DNA from 2 places in the Pseudoalteromonas sp. CST2 genome. Region 1 is predicted to be linked to the other one. Evidence: riboswitches for the same ligand, from Rfam matches in the RefSeq annotation. Region 1 holds a riboswitch; the other holds the start of a gene.

Region 1 (5,322 bases):
CATAGCTGCTGTGATCACCCCTACAGGGAGCTCTTGATTTTTAAGTAATGAGCGCGAAAGCACGTCAACCCACACCATAAACGTGCCGCCCACTAAGCTGGTAATTAGTAAGCCAGCAGTACTGCCCTGAGATATAAAAAAGCGCACTATGTGCGGCACCATTAAACCTACAAAACCAATACCGCCACATAGGGCCACCAGCACGGCCGTTATTAACGAGCTCAATACCAGCATTAAAATTCTAAAACGGTGCACACGGACCCCAAGCGTTATCGCGCTTTCATCGCCAAGAAGCAGCGCATTTAACTGCCTTTTAAAGCTCAGCATAAAGCTAATACACACCACTATAACCACGCATGGCAACCATAACGTGGCCCATTGTGCGCGGGCAAAGCTGCCTAACGTCCAAAACAAAATACCAGCCACTGCTTGCGGGTCACTCCAATACAGCAATAAACTTGTAAATGCGCTAAATAAAAATGACAGCGCTACCCCCGCTAGCAACATAGACTCTACTTGCGACCTTTTTTGCCGCCCAGCAATAAGTATCAATAAGCCCATTGCTAAAAAGCTCCCTAATAAGGCAGCAGCCGATAACATAAACCCTGCACTAATACTCGCAACGGCCATAAGCAGTACTACCCCAAACGACGCGCCTGACGATATGCCAAATAAATACGGATCAGCGAGCGGGTTACGAGTAACCGTTTGTAAAATAAGCCCTGCAATAGCCAAACCTGCGCCCGCCATAAAGGCAAGTAAGGTACGAGGTAACCTAAGCTCATAAATAATACGCGCGTTAAACGAGCCCTCTCCTGCAGATAAAACCCCTGTGAGCACATCACTTAACGGCGTATCTGCGGCGCCAAAACTCAGTGCGCTAAAAAGGCTGCTCAGTGCAATTAACACGGCTGCTATAAATATTGTCCACTGGTTTATTTTTGTTATATCCATTTAATTAATAGCCATAAAAGTAAGTAATATGAGGAATAGTTTGGCCATTATCTGTGCGCTGAGGGTGGCTAGTTACGCGCGCACATACCCCAAAAACATCCGCTAGCATGTCCTCACTAAGTACCTGCTCAGGCGAACCTGTATGTGTTATTTTACCTTTATTAATAACCACCAGCTCATCGCACATAGCGGCTGCTAAATTTAAATCATGAAATGAGGCAAACACAGTGACCCCTAGCGATTTTGCCAGTTCCATCACTTGTATTTGATATTTAACATCTAAATGGCTAGTTGGCTCATCCATGATGAGTAATTGCGGTTGCTGCACTATAGCGCGGGCAATCAATGCACGTTGCTTTTCGCCCCCCGAAAGCGATTCAAAACTTTGCTTACACTGTTGCTCAAGCCCTACGGTTTTTATTGCCTGTGTAATTTTTTGTTTGTCGCTGTGGGTGGTGGCGCTAAATAATGACTTATGAGGTGTAAGCCCAAGGGCAACCACATCAAATAATGTTAGGTTAAATTGCGCAGGCGTTTCTTGTAGAACTACAGCAACATATTTTGCGTAGTCTTCACTTTTAAGCTGCCAAATATCCTGCTGATTAAAGGTAACGTTACCAGCGGTCGGTTTATTAAAGCGATACAAACAGCGCAGTAAGCTCGACTTACCCGCCCCATTTGGGCCAATTAACCCAATAAACTTACCCTTAGCTATGTGTAAATTAATATTGTTTAAAATGGCGTGATCATCGACTTCCCACGACACATTTTGAACGTTTAATAAGGGTGTATTTGGCGCTAATGTAGTTTGCAAAAGTGAGTCCTTGGAAAGCGTGCACTCACTAACACACAGCTAAAAGACTAGTGCATCAATAAAAATGAGTTTACCCGCTCGTTAAAAAAGTATACCAATCTAGAACTTCTCATGCTGATTGATATGTCTCATTTGTATCTGACTTAAAGCGTGGTGCTAATTACAGTTACGGGAATAGTTGAGGAATTTCACCCCATTCCAAATGAGGGTCTATTATGGGCGGGTAAGTAAATAATTTAAAGCAAAAAAAACCGCGCTCATTAGAGCGCGGTTAATAAAGGGAGTGTTTAAGCAACGCTTAAAACTTGTATTCCATACCTAGGCCAACGTAGTCTTGGTCAACATTGTTGTCCATATCAAAGCTTGAGTAAAAACCAAATACTTTAATGTTTTTATTAAACTTATGATCAACACCTACAGAAACTGCCGTTTTGTCGTCGCTGTCATCAAAGTCCATTGCTTGGTATTGCACTTTAAACGTGTTTTTGCCCATGCTGTAGGCTGCGTTTAATAAATAGCCGTCAGCTTCTGCGCTACCGTCTACTTTTTCTTGAGTTTGGTACATAGCGCCTAATTTAAAGCTCTCTACTTTACCTTGAATTGACGCACGCACTACATCGTAGCCATTTACTTCGCTATCGGCTGCAACCGAGGCGTATACCGCACTCTTTTTAAGTGCAGAGTCACCGTAGGTAACCGCCATTGAATAGCCGTTATCTGCATCTACGTCATCTTCGGCAACAAATGTAGCAAGTACTTTAAAGCCTTCGTAGCTTTTAGATGTATAAGTGATTGAATCACCTAGGCGGTTTTCACCTTTAAAGACATTTTTAATATCGCCTTCAAGGTCATTAAATAAATCTAACTTACCTTGCGATTGTTTAAGCGCTGTATCGTTACGACCCACAACAACTTGACCATATGCACCTTTTAAACCTACATACTGGTTACGTGCAGAAATATTGTCGTCGTTATCACCTTTAGAGTCAGCATCAGATACATCAACTTGAAACTCAAACTTATAAACCGCTTCTAATCCATCAGTAATCTTTTCAGACCCTTTTAGTCCAAAGCGAGATGCATTACTTTTAATTTCAGTGAAAGACCCTTCGCCATCATCAGACGATTGCACAGTAACATTCGCTTTACCGTATACATCAACCTCTGCAAACGCGCTAAAAGATAAACCACTTACTAGTGCAACACATAAGCTCGATTTTACAAAATTCATGTTATTTCCTCGATAATCACAAGACTAATTTTTAAAACAGCTGCAGTTTGTCACCGTTAAATGACAGATATATTACAAAGGAAACATTTTTGTCTTTTTATTTTAATAAAAGTGTCTAAATTCTGAAAACAAACCGACATGAATATTTAATAAACAAAATTGTACCTATTCAACCTCATTAAAAATCATAGTCGGTATTTAGTGTTCATCAACAGGCTGATAAGCATTTATTTTAGGTAATAAGTTAATCAGGGTTTCTATTAGCTCTTTTTGTTCGTTGTCTCTGTGGTAGGCCACAAAAATATCACGCGAAGTATGTTCTACGTCTTTTACATGAAACAGCTCACCCTTTTCTAGGTGAGATTCAACAAGTACCTCGGGGATAAACGCACTGCCGCCACACTGAAGAATTAAATCAAGGGCAATACGTCCCGTACTGGTTCTAAAATAAGGCGGCGTTTTACCGGTAAATTGGCGCGCATGCCATAGTGAAAACGTAGTACCCCAATCAACATATACATATTGGTTATCAAAAAAGTTCTCGTTAGTGGCCGTGTCATAGCCACTAACCGGAATAATTGGCAGCTCGCAAATTCGCTCAACCACAAGCTCGTCTACTTTAGGGGGGTCAAATAAAATGGCTAAATCAAGCGTACGCTCTAATAATAACCGCGTGCTTTCTTGTTGGGCTTTAACCTCTGCGACCAACGAGACCCCAGGCATAGCCGACACAATATTAGTAATGCCAAATTGTAAAAACGCATCCCATATATTAGGTGTACCCGCTAAACTTATTTGCTTGTGCATGTTATCGGCAAGTGCTACATCGACTTTGGCACGCTGCATGCCGGTGATGATCATTTTAGCGTGCGGAAGCAATCGCTCTCCTGGCGCCGTTAATTGAATATTGTTACGCTGGCGAATAAACAAGTTTACACCCAACCCCTGCTCTAATTGGCGAATTCGAAAGCTTACTGCCGATTGAGTGATATACAGGTTTTCGGCCGCTTTACCAAAGTGACGCGTGCGCACAACCTCTACAAATGTTTTTAATAAATCTATATCCAATTTTTTATCCTCACGATAAAAATAACTTGTTTAATAAATTGTCAAACTTGCATCATACTCCAGCAATAAACAGGGTATGAGGATACAGTTATGAGCAACGATATTTCACTACTTCGCCAAGCGTTTGTTAGCCAACGTCAATTTTATGATGATCAAAACTTTCCTCGCGGGTTTAGCCGCAGCGGAAACTTCACCTTATTAGAAGCCAGCATATTAGAGCAACACGGCGTTGTACTAAAAGGGCTTTATAATAAAACTTTAGCACCCCAAAATACGCTACAAGAGCAATTTGTTGACGTAGTTTGTGGCAGTAAAGAACCTACAAACCCAATCGAAAAAGCCTGGGTTAAATATTTAAAACTAACAACCTGTAAAACCAAGTTTCATACACTTTTTGGCCGTTCAAAAATGTCAGGGCCGGTACCAATAAGCCAAGACGATTATAGCGAATCAGATAGCGTATAAGCCTCTAAGATATTTGCTTTTTTGCGTTTTAACAGTTACAACTTGTATAAGCAAATACTTTTGCAAAATATCAAACAAGGTTGTTACGTGACGCGAAAAATACTCATAGTTGAAGATACGCCTACTATAGCGCGTGTGCAAAAGCATATCGCGCTTAAAGCAGGTTACGAAGTAGATATAGCCGAGTCTTTAGCGGCAACAAAAGAGCTAATAAAACACAATAGCTACTTTTGCGCTGTTGTTGATTTTATCCTTCCCGATGCTCCTGCCGGTGAGGCGATTCCGTATACTATTAATGCCGACATTCCCACCATAGTAATGACAGGCAACATAGATAAACAAACTCGCGACACGGTAGAAAAATACCCAATAATTGATTACATAATCAAAGAAAACAAACAGGCTTACCAATACCTAGAAAAACAACTAAGCCGTTTACCACGTAACGAGAACGTAAAAGTGTTGGTCGTCGACGACTCAACCTCTACCCGTAGATACATTTGCAGTTTACTAAAGCGCCATAAGTATCAAATACTCGAAGCAAAGGACGGCAAAGATGCGCTAGAGGTACTTGAAAGCCAAAAAGACGTGTCTGTTATTATTACCGATAACGAAATGCCAAACATGAATGGTGATGAGCTATGCGCCGAAATTCGCCGGCTTTACAGTAATGATGAAAAAGCCATTATCGGTATTTCAGGTGCTGACTCGTCAGCATTATCGAGCCTATTTTTAAAAAATGGTGCCAACGACTACCTCCATAAACCCTTTAACAGCGAAGAGTTTTACT
Region 2 (5,322 bases), on a different contig from region 1:
ACATACATAATTAGGACAACTTATGAGCACATCAACACAACTAGCAACATTTGGTGGAGGCTGTTTTTGGTGTATAGACGCTGCATTCAGACGAGTAAAAGGTGTACTAAACGTAAGCTCAGGTTACACCGGCGGCCATACCGACAACCCCACGTATAAATCGGTCTGCTCTGGTACAACAGGCCATGCTGAGGTTGTGCAACTGGAATTTGACAGCGCTGTAGTGAGTTTTGAAACACTGCTTAGCATGTTTTTTACGTTACACGATGCCACGCAATTAAATCGCCAAGGTAACGATATTGGCACACAGTATAGAAGTGTTGTTTATTACCACAACGATGCGCAATTAAATCAAACCAATGAGACGATAGCCCAGTTACAAAACCATATTAGCGAGCCAATAGTGACAGAGGTTAGCCCTGCTACCACATATTACCCAGCAGAGCATTATCATCAAGATTACTACAACGAAAACCCACAGCAGGGTTACTGTAGTATTTTGATTGCGCCTAAATTACACAAGTTTGAAACTTTATTTAAAGAGTTTTTAGCTGACTAGCTAATTTGCGTTGTTAAAATAATTCTAATACCAATCCGCATAATTAAGTGATCTATTTTGAGGATGGATAAACGTGTTGATAGCAAGGCAAAAATTCACTATTTAGTTGTTCTAAATGAGAATTTTTTAACGCAGATAGCGACACATTTAGCCCCTGAAAATGATTAAGTATTAATGCGAATTGGTATAAATACACATTAAAAAGCCCGATATAAATCGGGCTTTTGTATATTAAAAAACGCTATTAAAACTGATAGCTTGCACCTACAAAAAAGCGGCGCTCTGGGGTGTTGTAGTAATATACTTCACCGCTTATAAAGTCAGCTCTTGAGTCAACCACATTGTAATCTCTGTCAAATAGGTTCTCTACACGCAGCGACAGCTCAATATTATCGTTTACATGATAGTTACCCGCTAGGTTCCAAAGTGTATACGATCCTAGGCGCGTTACTGCCCCCTCGCGATCACTGCGGTATTGCATATCAATGCGAGCATCAAAATCACCAAATTGCTTTGCGAGCTCCCAATTAACAGTCCGCTTGGCAACATTGCGTAGCTCATCGCCGGTTTCTTTGTTTTCGGCACTTAAATATGCAAAATTAAAGTGGCTATCAAACCCTAAAATTTGTTGTGTAAGGCTAAACTCAACCCCTTCATAGCGAGCTTCGTTTATATTAGCTAACGCAAAGTTTTCATCGTAATCAATTTTATCTTCGATGTCGTTTCTAAAAATTGCAAAATCGACTTGTGCACTGTCAAAATTAACATTTACACCAAGCTCGCGGTTTATTGATTTTTCAGGTTGGAGATCTGGATTACCAAAATTTGGGTAGTATAAATCGTTAAATGTTGGCGCTTTAAAACCTGTGCTTTGACTAATTCTAAATGTTGAATTTTCAGATAAATGATAACCAGCCGCCGCAGTATAGGTTGTTTCATCACCAAACTGTTCATCGTCGTCTTGGCGAAGAGTTAAATTGGCAAGCACAGTGTCGGTGTCGTAATAAGCCCCAACAAACACTGCTAATACATCGCGGCTATCCTCATCAAATGCTTGCGAGCTTTGCGATACATCATCGATATACCAATTAACGCCGCCGCTAATATTAAGCGCATTTGTTAAGCGGTATTGGCCGCTGTAATCTACTTGCGAGCGCTTAGTAACAAATGTACTGGTTAATGGCCCGCCGGTAAAAGAGTCCACATATGTGCTGTCAGAATCATCGGTTGCAAAAGCAACATCTATAGCATGAGATTGGTTAGTGTAGTTTTTGCTCCACTGCGCCGACAGTTGATAGTTTTTAAAGTCCCCTCTTTCAACCGTGCTCGTAGCCGGGCTAAAGCTGCTATCGTAGTCCGCGTAGCCTTCGCTGTACTGGCCTAGTAGCTTAAAGTTTCCGTAGTGTGCATCTGTATAGTTTACTTTAAAGCCTACGTTTTTATTTTCATAGCTGTCGTCATCGGGCGCTATACCTTGTAATGCATCAAAACCATCGGTTTTTTCAAAGCCTGCATTAAATGCGCTAACCACTTCATTTGATTTTACTGAACCTGCAAGCTGATAGTTTTGATAAGCGTTAGAGCCAAATGTGGCATCAAGTGATACATTGCTCGCTTCACGCGTTATTATATTAATAACCCCAGCTAATGCATCTGAGCCATACACAGCTGCACGCGAGCCTTTTACGATCTCTATTCGCTCAATACTATTTAGCGGCACGTTACTTAATGCTTTTTGTCCTAGCGTGGCTGAGCCCGTGCGTACACCATCAATTAAAATTAGCGTATCGCCAGAACCTGTACCACGTAAAGACACGCCCGACGTTTGGCCAAAGCCACCATTAGAATTAATTTGAAAACCCACCTGTGTGCTTAGTAAGGTTGGTAAATCGCGTACATTGCTTGCATCTATTTCGGAGCGTTCAATTACATTAACGCTCGCTAAAACATTATTTATTGATTGTTCAAATTTATTAGCGGTAACAGTGATTTTTTCAATTGGGCTTTGTGCAGCAGATACAGAAAAAGACAGCGCAGCCGAGATAGCAACGCCAAGAGTTGTTTTATTTAGCATGATGTTCCCTATCTTTGCCCACCGCAAAGATTTAAGTAAGTAAGATTACTTCAAGGCCGGTCTCCGGACTCAGTAAACACATAAATGCGTTAATACTTTACCGTTGCGGGGGCAGTGTTGGGATTGCTTTTGTCATAAAGGCGCACCAACTTCCCGATTATCTCGCTGTTAGTTTTAATACTTTAAACCCTGTATTTAGCAACCAGCAAGCACCTTGAAAATAGGCGGTTATTGTGAGCAGTTTGTTTACAAATGTCAACGGACGTCTATATAGCTAAAGGTTAAATTATTTATTTTCAGTAAAGCTGGATGTTACGCCGTATAAACTTAAAAGCGCTGTGATTTTAGGTTTTATTTCAGGCGAATTTAAAAGCTTATCCATTTGTTTTACCGTAATTTTACTGCGCGCAGGATTAACTAAAAAATGAGTATCGTATATAGCATCTGGGGTATTACTCTTATAAAGCAGGTTCATATTAAAAATGTTGTTCTTTTTAAAGTATTGATAAGCTATGTTATTTAACACCCCTACATCGGCACGCTTTAATAGCAGCATTTTAACAACGTTAAACTCATCGATTGTTAAACTAACTTGGTGTTCATCACTTAAATACTGTGCATCGGTTTTAAAATCAGCAAAACGATAGGAATACCCCAATACTCCCGCTTTTGTTAAAGCATGTAAGTCATCGAAATAGCTTTGCTTTTGGGCGTTTTGTGCCAGCGTATACAACTCATTTTTAGCAATAACATAAAAGCTCGTTTCCTGTAAGGCACTTCTTGCTACTTCAGGCACCCATTGCATAGCCATTAAAAACAACATGTCGAATTCCCCCCATTCGACCCACTTTTTGAGCCTTTTTACAGGCAAAGAGTTAAGAGTAAATTTATATTCGCTTTGAGAGTCATTGAGTATTTTTACAAACTCAGGCGCTAACCCTTGCTCTTTTTCGGCATTAATAATAATTGGAAAGTAACCGTCCTCTACCAACACATCTACATTTATTGGCTTGGCAAAGCTAAACTTACTGCACGCAATAATAATTATAAAAACAAGAAACTTAAGCATTTAAAGCCTTTAACAGTCGCTATTAAGTAATATTGATATTAAGAATAGCCTAATATACGCAACTGCGTGATAAGCAGATTTAATAATGCATTTAAATAACGTTAAAAGAATATGGAATAACAGTAGAGTAATTTTACGTAGGTAAAAGGGGTTTAGGCTTGCGAGTAAGTAAAGGCTGTAATTAGGGCGGGGTAAAATGTGTGGCTAATATATTCAATAACCACACATTTAAATTTTCACTTTAAAATACTAAAGACACTTAGCTAATTAATCGCGAAAGTTTTTAAACTGGAAAGGCTGACCTAAATCTGCAGTGCGAACGACTTGCATAGCGGCTTGTAAATCGTCACGCTTTTTACCCGTTACACGTACTTCTTCACCTTGAATAGCAGCTTGTACTTTTACTTTTGAGTCTTTAATGGCTTTAACTACTTTTTTAGCCATGTCTTTCTCAATGCCTTGTTTAAGTGCAACATTACGAAACACGTTTTTACCAGCACGAGTGATGTCTTGCAGCTCCAAGCTTGCTACGTCCATACCACGCTTAGAAATTTTTCCTGCTAAAATATCAAACAATTGCATAACTTGTGAGTCAGCTTCAGCTTTTAGTTTAATTGTTTTGTCGTTTAGCTCAATTGATGCGTCAACACCTCTAAAGTCAAAGCGCGTTTCTAGCTCACGGTTTGCGTTATCTACTGCATTTTTAGCTTCGTTCATTTCTACTTCTGATACGATATCAAATGAAGGCATTGGGTTCTCCTAACTATTAAATCTAAATTTATGCGCCGATTATAACGCTAAAATTATAAATCTTTACATTTTTCTGCCACTTGTTCAGGTGCGATACTAATTTAGTTTGATATACTGCAGCCTCTTTTTTAAGCGGTTTTAGGATTTATCGTGACAAGGCGTGTTTACCAAGCAGTTTTTTTGATTAGTATTGTGGTGTTTACCCTCTTATTTGCCAAAGAAATAAAAGGCGGCGTTACGAACTTATTTCCACATGTTGATAAAGTTGCCCACTTTGGGATATTTTTTATACTTGCCATCATTATGGATAAAGCCTTTAAGTTACCGCTGTACACGCAAGTACTCTTGCTTGCGGGCTACGGTGCAGCAATAGAAATAATGCAAGATGCGCTTCCCTACAGGCAGGCCTCGTTAGGTGATTTTGTTGCTGATTTTGCCGGTGCGGCCACGTACTTTTTACTAAGAACCATTTTTACTCCTCGAAAAAAGAACCCTTATGGCTAATATTCTTATTATTGGCGACGGCGCTATTGGTTTATTGCTAAGCCATTTTTTATCTAAAGCTCACACTGTTCATGTGTTAACACGCAAAGCCACTGCAAATACACGCTTTTATTGCAAAGCAAAACAGCCTTCGCAAAAAATTAATGCGCGGTTTATTACGCTTAAGCAAATTAATGAACAGCCCGCGTTTGATATTGTTATTTTTGCTGTAAAGGCTTTTCAGGTTCAATCGGCCTTTACGCAAGTTAAACCCTTTTTATCGCCAAGTAGTGTACTTATTGTATCGCACAACGGAATGGGTAATGTTGAAACGCTCAATGAGCAACTCGATAAGCGACAAGCGTTGTACTTTTTAACCACCAGCAT

The links. Region 1 has a riboswitch for cobalamin ahead of PSH41_RS09685 (ABC transporter ATP-binding protein). Riboswitches for the same ligand answer to the same signal wherever they lie in the genome.
Region 2: linked by a shared signal. The riboswitch ahead of PSH41_RS13630 (TonB-dependent receptor domain-containing protein) and the one ahead of PSH41_RS09685 (ABC transporter ATP-binding protein) in region 1 are both predicted to bind cobalamin.

What each region holds. Positions count from the first base shown of each region.
Region 1 is NZ_JAQREO010000005.1:273,030-278,351, reverse strand. It holds gene PSH41_RS09690 (FecCD family ABC transporter permease) at 1-954, opposite strand, end outside; gene PSH41_RS09685 (ABC transporter ATP-binding protein) at 959-1,768, opposite strand; cobalamin riboswitch at 1,837-1,968, opposite strand; gene PSH41_RS09680 (porin) at 2,067-2,999, opposite strand; gene PSH41_RS09675 (LysR family transcriptional regulator) at 3,198-4,067, opposite strand; gene PSH41_RS09670 (DUF413 domain-containing protein) at 4,158-4,532, shown strand; gene PSH41_RS09665 (response regulator) at 4,620-5,322, shown strand, end outside.
Region 2 is NZ_JAQREO010000010.1:98,315-103,636, forward strand. It holds gene msrA (peptide-methionine (S)-S-oxide reductase MsrA) at 23-559, shown strand; gene PSH41_RS13630 (TonB-dependent receptor domain-containing protein) at 804-2,633, opposite strand; cobalamin riboswitch at 2,683-2,852, opposite strand; gene PSH41_RS13635 (ABC transporter substrate-binding protein) at 2,920-3,702, opposite strand; gene PSH41_RS13640 (YajQ family cyclic di-GMP-binding protein) at 3,970-4,452, opposite strand; gene PSH41_RS13645 (VanZ family protein) at 4,603-4,956, shown strand; gene PSH41_RS13650 (ketopantoate reductase family protein) at 4,949-5,322, shown strand, end outside.